DNA from 2 places in the Methylorubrum sp. GM97 genome. Region 1 is predicted to be linked to the other one. Evidence: predicted binding sites of a transcription regulator. Region 1 holds the regulator's gene; the other holds the start of a gene.
What was found. The regulator LexA, encoded in region 1, represses DNA repair genes until DNA is damaged. The targets are predictions, from matches to a motif close to TGTTCNNNNTGTGTTCNG.

Region 1 (5,005 bases):
CGAGGCGGGAGAGCCGGGCGCCCGTGGCGGGCGCGAGGGCGGCCCGGCCCGCGCCGAGCAGCCGAGCGAGCGCGGCAACCGCGAGTCCGGGCAGCCCGACCGCAGCGGCGCGGGCGAGCGCGGTGGACGGGATGGCCGTGACGGGCCGGGCGAGCGCGGCGGCCGAGATGCTGCGGGTGAACGCGGCGAGCGCGGTGGTCGCGGCACGGCCGTCGAGGCACGGGGCGCCTCGAGGAACCTGAGCTCGACGCAGCGCACTGAGTTCCGCCAGTCGATCTCCCGTTCCAGCGTTCGCGCCGTCACGAACGTCAACTTCGCCGTCCGCGTCGGCACGGCGATCCCGCGCTCGGTCTCGCTGCACCCGCTGCCTCCGGCGATCCTCTCGGTCGTGCCGGCCTATCGCGGCCTGCAGTTCATTCTCGTCGGGGACGACATCGTCATCATCGACCCCGACACCTACGAGATCGTGGATGTGATCCCGGCCTGATCCCGAGGCACGGCACGACGTGAGAGGCGGCGGGGCGACAGCTCCGCCGCCTCTGTCGCTTCCGGAGGGATGCTTGCGGAACAGGAGAGGAACGTCTAGGCTGTTCGTGCTTTGTTTTCAACGATTCTGCGGCGCCCCCGGCCCGCGGTCGACAGCAGGTGCCGCATGCTGACCCGCAAGCAACTCGAACTGCTCCAGTTCATCCAGCAGAGGATGCAGGAGAGCGGTGTGCCGCCGTCCTTCGACGAAATGAAGGACGCGCTCGACCTGAAATCCAAATCCGGCATCCACCGCCTGATCATGGCGCTGGAAGAGCGCGGGTTTCTCCGCCGTCTGCCGAACCGGGCGCGGGCGATCGAGATCCTGCGCATGCCCGACATGCCGGCGGCCAAGCCCGCATCGTCCGAGCCGCGTCGCTTCACGCCGAGCGTGGTCGAGGGCGGTCTTTCGGCCAAGCCCGCCGCGCCGAAGCCTCCCATGCTTCAGGCCCATGACGGCAAGGGCCAATCGGTGATGGTGCCGGTGATGGGCCGGATCGCTGCCGGCGTGCCGATCTCGGCGATCGAGAGCCAGAGCCATTCGATTTCGATGTCCCCCGACTTCCTGTCTGGTGGAGAGCATTACGCGCTGGAAGTGCGCGGCGATTCGATGATCGAGGCCGGCATTCTCGATGGCGACCTCGTGGTGATCCACAAACAGGAGACCGCCAACAATGGCGACATCATCGTCGCGCTGATCGACGACGAGGAGGCGACCCTCAAGCGCCTTCGCCGCCGCGGCTCGTCGATCGCGCTGGAAGCTGCCAACCCGGCATACGAGACCCGCGTGCTCGGGCCCGATCGGGTGCGCATCCAGGGCAAGCTCGTGAGCCTCGTGCGCCGTTACTGAGGATTTTCGGAGGGCGGCGGGTCTGATGGATCCGCCGCACTTGGATCATTGGAAGGTTGGGGGCCCGCCTCAATTGCCGGCGTCGCCGCGCTGGCAGGCCGGGGTTGCCAGGGCTTCGGCTGATCGGCCCCGCGGGCGGTGACGATTTCAGGCCCTTCCGTTCCGAGGCGGATCGCCGTGGCGCCCCGCACCGCCAGGAACGTCCGGTCGGCGATCAGCGGTGCGGCGCAGCCCGGCGGGGCACGCAGTCGGGTGATGAGGATGTCGGCCCGGGCGCAATCCTCCGCGAAGGCACGCTTGTCCATGACGAGAGCGACGGCGCGCCCGTCCATCGCCGTGAGGGTGCAGCCGATCCGGTCGCAGCGCGGCCCGGCGGCGCCAGTGGCGGCCTCCGGAGGGCGCCCGTCGCCATCGGCCTTCAACCATTGTTCGAGCACGAAGCCGGGCGGGCGTCCGAGAACCACGAGGCGCCCGTCCTTGCCGCGGACCGCGGCGCCGGCCCCGTCCCGGTCGATATAAATGTCGTAGCGGATCGGGCTCGCGGCGAGGGCAATACCGAGCCCCGCCGGCACGAGGGCGAGGAGACGCAGCCGCGACACGGGAAGTGTCGCCAGCAGCAGGGCGGCGGCGAGCAGCATCAGGGCGCCCGTTCCGAACGCGGGCAGCACGACGTTGGCTTGCCCGAACCCGGCGATCCAGGCGGAGATGTCGAGCATGCCGCGCACCGCGAGCCCCATCAGCCACCAGACCGGACGGTCGAGGGCGAAGGGGTAGGCCAGCATTCCGAGTACCGCCGCGGGCATCACCGCGAGCGAGACGAGCGGCAGCGTCAGCGCGTTGCCGACGAGGCCGAAGGGCTGCACGGTCTGGAAGTGGTAGGTCGCGAATGGCGCGGTGGCGAGTTGCGCCACCAGCGTCGTGGCCAGCGTTCCGACCACCGCCTTCGCCACCCAGGACGCGGACCGCGCGATCCGCGACGAACTGTGGGTTCGGAAAACCCGCCCGTCGATGAGCGGCGCACAGGCGATGAGGCCGGCGACCGCGCCGAACGACATCTGGAAACTCGGACCCAGCAGCGCCTCCGGCTCGCGGGCGAGCGCCAGGATCGCCGCGAGGGCGAGGTTGCGGAGACTGAGCGCCGGGCGATCGACGAGAATCGCGCCGAGCATCACCAGCGTCATGATCAGCGCGCGCTCGGCGGCGACGTCCCAGCCGGAGAAGGCGCAATAGGCGGTCACGCCCAGCATCGCCGTCCCCGCCGCGATCTTCTTGATGGGCCAGGCGAGGGCCAGCATCGGCACCAGGGCGAGCCCGGCCCTCACCAGCCAGAATACGACGCCCGCGGCGAGCACCATGTGGAGCCCGGAGATCGAGACGACGTGGTAAATCCCCGCCGCGCGCAGCACGTCGTTGGTCTCGTTGGAGATCAGTCCGCGCTTTCCGGTGACGAGGGCCGCCGCCACCGCGCCGGCCTGTCCGCCGATCGCGTCGGTGATGCGGCGGGTGAAGGCATTGCGCGCCGCGTCGATGGCGGCGGTCAACCGCAGCGACAGGGCCAGAGGCTCGGCCGGCGGCCCGACCTCGACCTTGCCGACCAGCGAGCCCACGGCGCCGATCCCGCGAAAGTAAGCGTCGCGCGCAAAGTCGTAGCCGCCCGGCCGCACCGCCTCCGGCGGCGGCAAGAGGCGGGCGGTGGCGCGGATGGCGTCACCCGGCCGCACGGCCTGCGCGGCACGGTAGGAGACCCGCACCCGGCGCGGGCGGCTTTCCGCATTGAGATCGCCGAACCGCTCGACGCGCACGATCAGCCGCGCGCCGCCCTCGCGCTCATCGAGCCCTTCAACGAGGCCGACAAGCGGCGCGATGGTCACGCGGGTCAGCACCGGCCCCGCGACGGAGGCGACCCGCCAGACGCCTGCCGCGAAGCCGAGGAAGACGGCGGCGAGGCCGAGCATCAGCGCGAGCGCCACTGGGCGCGCCCGCAGCAGCGGCGTCACCGAAAGGCAGAGCCCCGCCGCGATCAGCGGCGCGGCGAGGGAAGGCTCTCCATCGGTCGCCGTGAAGAAGACGAGAATGCCGGCCCCGAAGGCGACGGCGAGCCAGGGAAACAACCGCCGCTGCTCGGCTTCGCGGGCGACGCTGCCGCGCAAGCCGTCGCGCGCGGCCTGCCAGAGCTGCGCGGGGGCGGGGAGGCGACCGGCGAGGAGGGCCGGAACGGCCCCGCGCATCGCCCTGCCGCCGCCCCCTGCCATGTGCCCTGCCTCTACCCCGCCGCGCTCGGAGACCTGCGATGCCCGCGCGATGGGCAGCCATGACGAATTCTTAACGCATCGGCTCGCTCGTGCTACACGCCCGCCGAGACCGGCCGCAGCCGCACGCGCGCCATCCCGCACTTTTTGAAGAAGCCTCCCAGCCGCCGATGTCGTCACCGGTCGTCACGCGCTTTGCGCCTTCACCCACGGGCTTCCTGCATATCGGGGGAGCGCGCACGGCTCTGTTCAATTGGCTCTACGCCCGCCGCTTCGGCGGGCGGATGCTGCTGCGCATCGAGGACACCGACCGGGAGCGCTCGACGCAAGGGGCGATCGACGCGATCCTCGACGGGATGCGCTGGCTCGGCCTCGATTGGGACGGGGAGGTGATCTACCAGTTCGCCCGCGCCGAGCGGCACCGCGAGGTCGCCGAGAGCCTGCTCGCCTCGGGCAACGCCTATCACTGCTATGCCAGTGCGGAAGAGCTGACGCAGATGCGCGAGACCGCCCGCGCCGAGGGCCGCGCCCCGCGCTACGACGGCCGCTGGCGCGACCGCGACCCGTCCGAGGCGCCGGCGGGCGTGAAGCCGGTGATCCGCCTGCGCGCGCCGAGCGAGGGCGAGACCGTGGTCGAGGACGCCGTGCAGGGCCGTGTCACCTGGGCCAACCGCGATCTCGACGACCTCGTGCTGCTGCGCTCCGACGGTACGCCGACCTACATGCTCGCCGTCGTGGTGGACGACCACGACATGGGCGTCACGCAGGTGATCCGCGGCGACGACCACCTCACCAACGCCGCGCGCCAGAGCCAGATCTACCGGGCGCTCGGCTGGGACGTGCCGGCGATGGCGCATATCCCGCTCATCCACGGGGCGGACGGCGCCAAGCTGTCGAAGCGCCACGGCGCGCTCGGCGTCGAGGAGTACCGCGACCGCGGCTATCTCCCGGCGGCCCTGCGCAACTACCTCGTGCGGCTCGGCTGGAGCCACGGCGATCAGGAAGTGTTCTCCACCGAGGAGATGATCGCCGCCTTCGACCTGAAGGCGATCGGCCGCTCGGCGGCGCGGTTCGACTTCACGAAGCTGGAAAGCCTCAACGGGCTCTACATCCGCGGCAGCGCCGATTCCGTGCTGGTGGATGCGATCGACGCGATCCTGCCGGCCCGCGGCCCCGAGCGCGGCCTGCCGACCGCGCTGACGCCGGATCTGCGCGAGAAGCTCGTATCGGCGATGCCCGGCCTGAAGGAGCGCGCCAAGACGCTCGTCGAACTCCTCGACAGCGCCTACTACCTCTACGCCGCGCGTCCGCTTGCCCTCGACGCCAAGGCCGAGGCCCTGCTTGCGGGGGACGCGCCCGAGCGGCTGCGCGCGCTCCTGCC
Region 2 (5,005 bases), 440 kb from region 1:
AGTGCGTCATAAGCCGCCATGATTGACGTTTTTCAGCAGGAAATTACCAGAATCACGGATGATTTACATCGAAAATAACTAAAGCTGCAAAGGAGGGCCCAGTGGGCCGCTATAAGAGCTATCTCAAATCTTCCACGGTCTCAATCGACCGTATCAATCATGTGAGACGGCGAGACGGTGAGACGAACCTGTCTCACCGGGCTCACGTGCCTCACAGCGAAAAGCGCACGGCGACGACCATCAAGGCCTCCCGCGCTGCGCGGCGCGCTGCTGCCCGCCACTCCGGCGCGCCGATCCGCATGATTCGCATCCGCAAGGAGGCCGACCATACCCTGCACTTCCTCGTGACCATCGATCTCGACCGCGGGCGCACGAAGATGCTGACGATTAGCCAGATGAGTTCACTGGGCCAGATCGCCAAGGAAATCGGCGCTGTCTCGGAGCACCTCTCCCGTGACCTCGACGTGGCCAAGGAACAGGTCGCGGCGCTCATCGCCGCCGCTCCCAATGAGACCAGGACGGCGGTCGAGTACGGCGGCTGGAAGGACCGCGAGGCCTACATCGGCCCCGACCTGCGCCGCGGGCGCGGCTGGGACCGCTATGTCTGGAGCGGTACAGTCTCTCCGAGCGCCATCCTCGCGGCGGGCACGTTCTGGGGCTGGCGCCGAGAGGTGGCGGCCCTGTGCGCGGAGTCGAGCTACCTTGCCTTTGCGCAGCTCGTGGCGCTCGCCGGCCCGGTCCTGTACTGGGCCGACCTGCCCGAGGGAGCGGTGTTCCACTTGGCCGGCCAGTCCTCCACCGGCAAGACCACGACCGCGCGGGTTGCCGCCTCCTTCGACGGCCCGCCTGACAGCCACGGCAACTGGCATCAGAGCGATCGTCGTACCGGTGAGAACGCCGCCATCCGCTGCGACCGCGCGTACATTCTCAACGCGGCCGAGAAGGCCAAGCGGGAGGATTTGCGTGCGGTCCTCTCGAGCATTACGCACGGCCTCGTCGAGGGCGGCAGCAAGCGGTACGCGGCTGCGGTTAAGGCGACCCTGCCGGACCTGCGCATTCGTTCGCCCATCCTCAGCAACGGCAACCGGTCCGGGGCGGAGATGGCTCGAACCGCGCGCTTGCCGTGGGATGAGCAGGAGGCGGCCCGCTTCATCACCATCCCGGTGCCGCCGCGCGAAGAGGGCGGCATCGTCGACCGGCCGAAGGGCTCGGAGCCGGGCTACGCCGCCGACCTCATTGCGCGGCTGGAGGACGGCATGAAGCATCATCACGGCCGCGCCCTGGGACGTTGGCTCGATCACGTCTGGGCACACCGCGGGCGCGTCAACGGGCTGATCGAGGAGTTCGTCGAGACGGTGCAGCCGGCCGACGCCTACCATGGCCGCATCGCGCGCAAGTTCGGGCTGATCTACGCCACCGGTACTATCGCGGTGGGGACCGGCTTCCTGCCCTGGAAGGCGGGCCTGCCCCTGAGCGTGGTGCGCCGCCTCTACCGTCGGGCGTTGGCGGCTCTGCAGGAAGGCTGCCCGGTCGAGGCGCTGGTCGCCTTGCGCGAGGCGCTCCTTGACCCCGCGGTGTTCCCGGACATCGGCGCAGCCAAGGAGCTCGTCCTCGACGACGACCGCGTGGCCGGCTTCCGCTTCAGCCGCGCGGAGGGCGAGTTCGTGGCGATCCGTCAGGAGAAGCTGAGCGCGGTGTTGGGCAAGACGACGGCGCCGGCGGTGCTGATCGCTGCGCTTGAGGAGGCGGGCGTGATCGAGGGTGGGCACGGGGCACGCCGGGGTAAGCAACTCCACGTCCGCCTCATCAGCCGCGCCAACGGCTGCATCGTGACAAAGCCGCGCTGCCTGGTGATGAAAGCGGACGCGCTTGCCGCCTTCGTCGAGGCGGCGGGCCGGGGTCGTCGCAGCGACGAGGACGCCATCGTGTTGGCCTGACGATCAGGAGCTATGACCGTATCCCCCACGGGCTTCGCGTCCGTGGGGGATACCAGCACCACGCCTTCTTGCTCCCAGTCTGAACGGCGCTCTGCACGCCAAGAAGCTAGGGGACGCCGACCTGCACCCGCTTGACCTCAGTGGCCCCGGGCGCGAACAAACACTGAACATACGAGCGTGAGGCGCCTGAGGGCGTGCGCGCCGGTTCATTTCCGGATCGACGCCGATGCGCAAGATCATCCACATCGACATGGACGCGTTCTATGCGTCCGTCGAGCAGCGCGACGACCCGAGCCTCCGCCATCGCCCGCTGGCAGTCGGCGGGTCACGCGAGCGCGGCGTCGTGATGGCGGCAAGCTACGAGGCGAGGGCCTTCGGCGTGCGCTCGGCCATGCCGTCGGCCACCGCGCGCCGGCTCTGCCCCGATCTCGTGTTCGTGCGCCCGCGATTCGAGGCCTATAAGGCCGTCTCATCGGAGATCCGCGCCGTGTTCGAAGAGCATACGCCCATCATCGAGCCGGTTGCGCTCGATGAGGCCTACCTCGATGTCACGGAGAACCTGAAGTGCCTGCCGACCGCGACCGACGTCGCGCGGGACATTCGCGCCACGATCCTTGCCCGAACCGGGCTCACGGCTTCAGCAGGCGTGTCCTACAACAAATTTTTGGCCAAAGTCGCCTCGGACCATCGCAAGCCCGACGCGCTGTTCGTCATCACGCCGGCCATGGGCCCCGGCTTCGTGGAAGCCTTGCCCATCGGCCAGTTTCGCGGCGTCGGGCCAGCGACCGAGGCGAAGATGCAGCGGCTGGGCATCCGTACGGGCGCCGATCTGAAAGCACGCTCACTCGACGAACTGCGGGCGGCCTTCGGCAGAGCAGGCGATTACTACTACCGAGTGGCTCGGGGAGTCGACGAGCGGCCGGTGCGAGCGCACCGCGAGCGCAAGTCCATCGGTGCGGAGACGACATTCTCCGACGACACAAGCGAGCACGCGGTGCTGGCCGAGCGCCTGCAGCCGCTCCTCGATAAGGTCTGGGCGGTGGCGACAGCGAAGGCGGTGGTGGCACGCACCGTGACGCTGAAGTTGAAGTTCTCGGACTTCGCTCAGATCACGCGGGCGCGCTCCCTCACGCAACCGCTCGCGGATCGTGCGATGCTGGAGCAGGTCAGTCTCGGGTTGTTGCGCGACGCGTTCCCCCTGCGCCGGAGCGTGCGGCTGATCGGGACGGCGCTCTCTTCGTTGCAAGCGCAGTCTGGCGAAAGTGGACCGCAGCAACTTGATTTCGCCATGTGATGAGGCGGCCAGCCATTGTCGCCAACCCTGAGGCACCCCTTCGTCCACCGCGAGCCACCTCCTGCATCGATCCGTCTGACAAGGGGGCCTCGCCGCAGCCCTTCCCCAGATAATGGGTGCGAGGTGCGACTCAGACCGGTCTGCTGGCCTGACGCGATGGCCGTCGTTCGAGAGCGAGTCGCTTCTTCGAACCCTGAAGGCAGAGCCAGACCTAGTTTCCGTCAGTTCGTGCGAGGCCGAACTTTGGCTCGGAGCGTGATACGCGTCAGCTCGGACGGAGGACCTAGTCGGAGGGCAAAGCCTGGCCACAGCGCCGTGCCGTTGTTGACGTAGAGCGTCATCCCACCGAACGCGGTCGCGCCCGAGACGAAGCCGCCGTTCCCCCGCAACCGCGCCCAGGCCGTCGGAGCGGCGTGGGTCGCTCAGCGGCAGCGCCGCCGCGGCCTCCGAAACCCCCTCCCCTTTCTTCCCAAAGGCTTGCCCAGACCGACATCATCGATGTGGCGCGCGTCGCTGCGCTCAAGATGATGAAGGGAATCATACCGACCACTGCGCTGAACGACCCAGCGCGGCCGGGGTACTTCGTGCCATTGAAGGACATCGCAGCGATACGGCGGATGGAGTCACAGGGTACGGTTCGCACGCAACGGTCCGGGGTATCCCGGACGCTACACCAACTCAGCCAGAGGCGGCGGCGAGCCGTGACGGGGCTGCCGGAGAACGCGTTGCGCGCGGGCGCGACGAACTTCCACGAGCTGTTCGACGACCGCTACTATGAATGGTCGCAGCAGGACGAGAACCGGCGTCGGACCGAGGAGCTGCTGAAGACACTGGTGATCTGAGAGTGGGTTCAGGCCCGGATGAAGAAACGGAGCGACCGACCCCGGAAACGGAAGGGCCGGCCGCTTTTGTGAGTTGAGGCAACGAATTACAGGGAGCGTCGTGAACCGACAACTGTCCGCAGCGATTCTTGGCGTGAACCTGCAATTGTACGGGAGGTTATGTCCCTTACAGTCTGTACCCAAACGATTCTGAATGCGGAGCGAAGTGCCTTCAATACATCGATCCGCATACTGAATCGCTAACCGAAATGTTACTTCAAAGCCTCCACGTTCATCCAATGATCCCGGCGCCGAAGCTGGCGTCGCTCTGTGGTAAGCGGCCCTCATAGAAACCGTACTGCAGGTAGTGGAGCATCGGATTGAGGCCAGCGGCCTGAACGTCCTGGTTGGTCGCCAGATACGCCGTCGTGTCGAACTCAACCGACGGATCGCGGCCCTCACGGGCGCCGTACTGGATGTAGTGCGTCAGCGGATTGATGCCGGCCGCCTGAACGTCGGCGTAGGCGTCGAGATAGCTGTCGGTGTCGAACACCGCGTTCGGATCACGGCCCTCGGCAATCCCGTACCTGCTGTAGTGGTTGAGCGCGAAAGCGAAGCTGTCGCCGCCGGCCGCGATCGCCGCCTCAGCCACGTCCAGATTGCCGAGCAGGTAGAATTCCGCGTCGAAGCCCTGCGCGGCGCTGAGATCCGCCACACGGCCGACCGCTTCGTCGGCGCTGCGGCCTTCGCCTTGACCGTACTCCAAGTAGTGACGCAGCGGGTTGAGGCCGGCCGCTTTCACATCCGGATTGGCGGCATAGTAGGCTTCGTTGTCGAAGTTCACGCCGGGATCGCGGCCCTCGCGGAAGCCGTACTGATCGTAGTGGGACAGGGGGTTGAGGCCGGCGGCCTGCACGTCCGAATTTGCCGCGAGATAGCCCTTCGTCGAGAAG

Region 2: dinB (DNA polymerase IV) is a predicted target of LexA. The motif match lies at 2,090-2,107, and genes of this name have one in related genera.

Annotation. Positions count from the first base shown of each region.
Region 1 covers NZ_AP025942.1:5,235,970-5,240,974, reverse strand. The annotation lists gene MSPGM_RS24260 (DUF1236 domain-containing protein) at 1-487, shown strand, start outside; gene lexA (transcriptional repressor LexA) at 653-1,375, shown strand; gene MSPGM_RS24250 (ComEC/Rec2 family competence protein) at 1,369-3,627, opposite strand; gene gltX (glutamate--tRNA ligase) at 3,795-5,005, shown strand, end outside.
Region 2 covers NZ_AP025942.1:4,792,104-4,797,108, forward strand. The annotation lists gene MSPGM_RS22325 (DUF927 domain-containing protein) at 207-1,937, shown strand; gene dinB (DNA polymerase IV) at 2,164-3,231, shown strand; partial or broken gene MSPGM_RS22335 (metallophosphoesterase) at 3,453-3,617, opposite strand; gene MSPGM_RS22340 (hypothetical protein) at 3,933-4,073, shown strand; gene MSPGM_RS22345 (peroxidase family protein) at 4,345-5,005, opposite strand, start outside.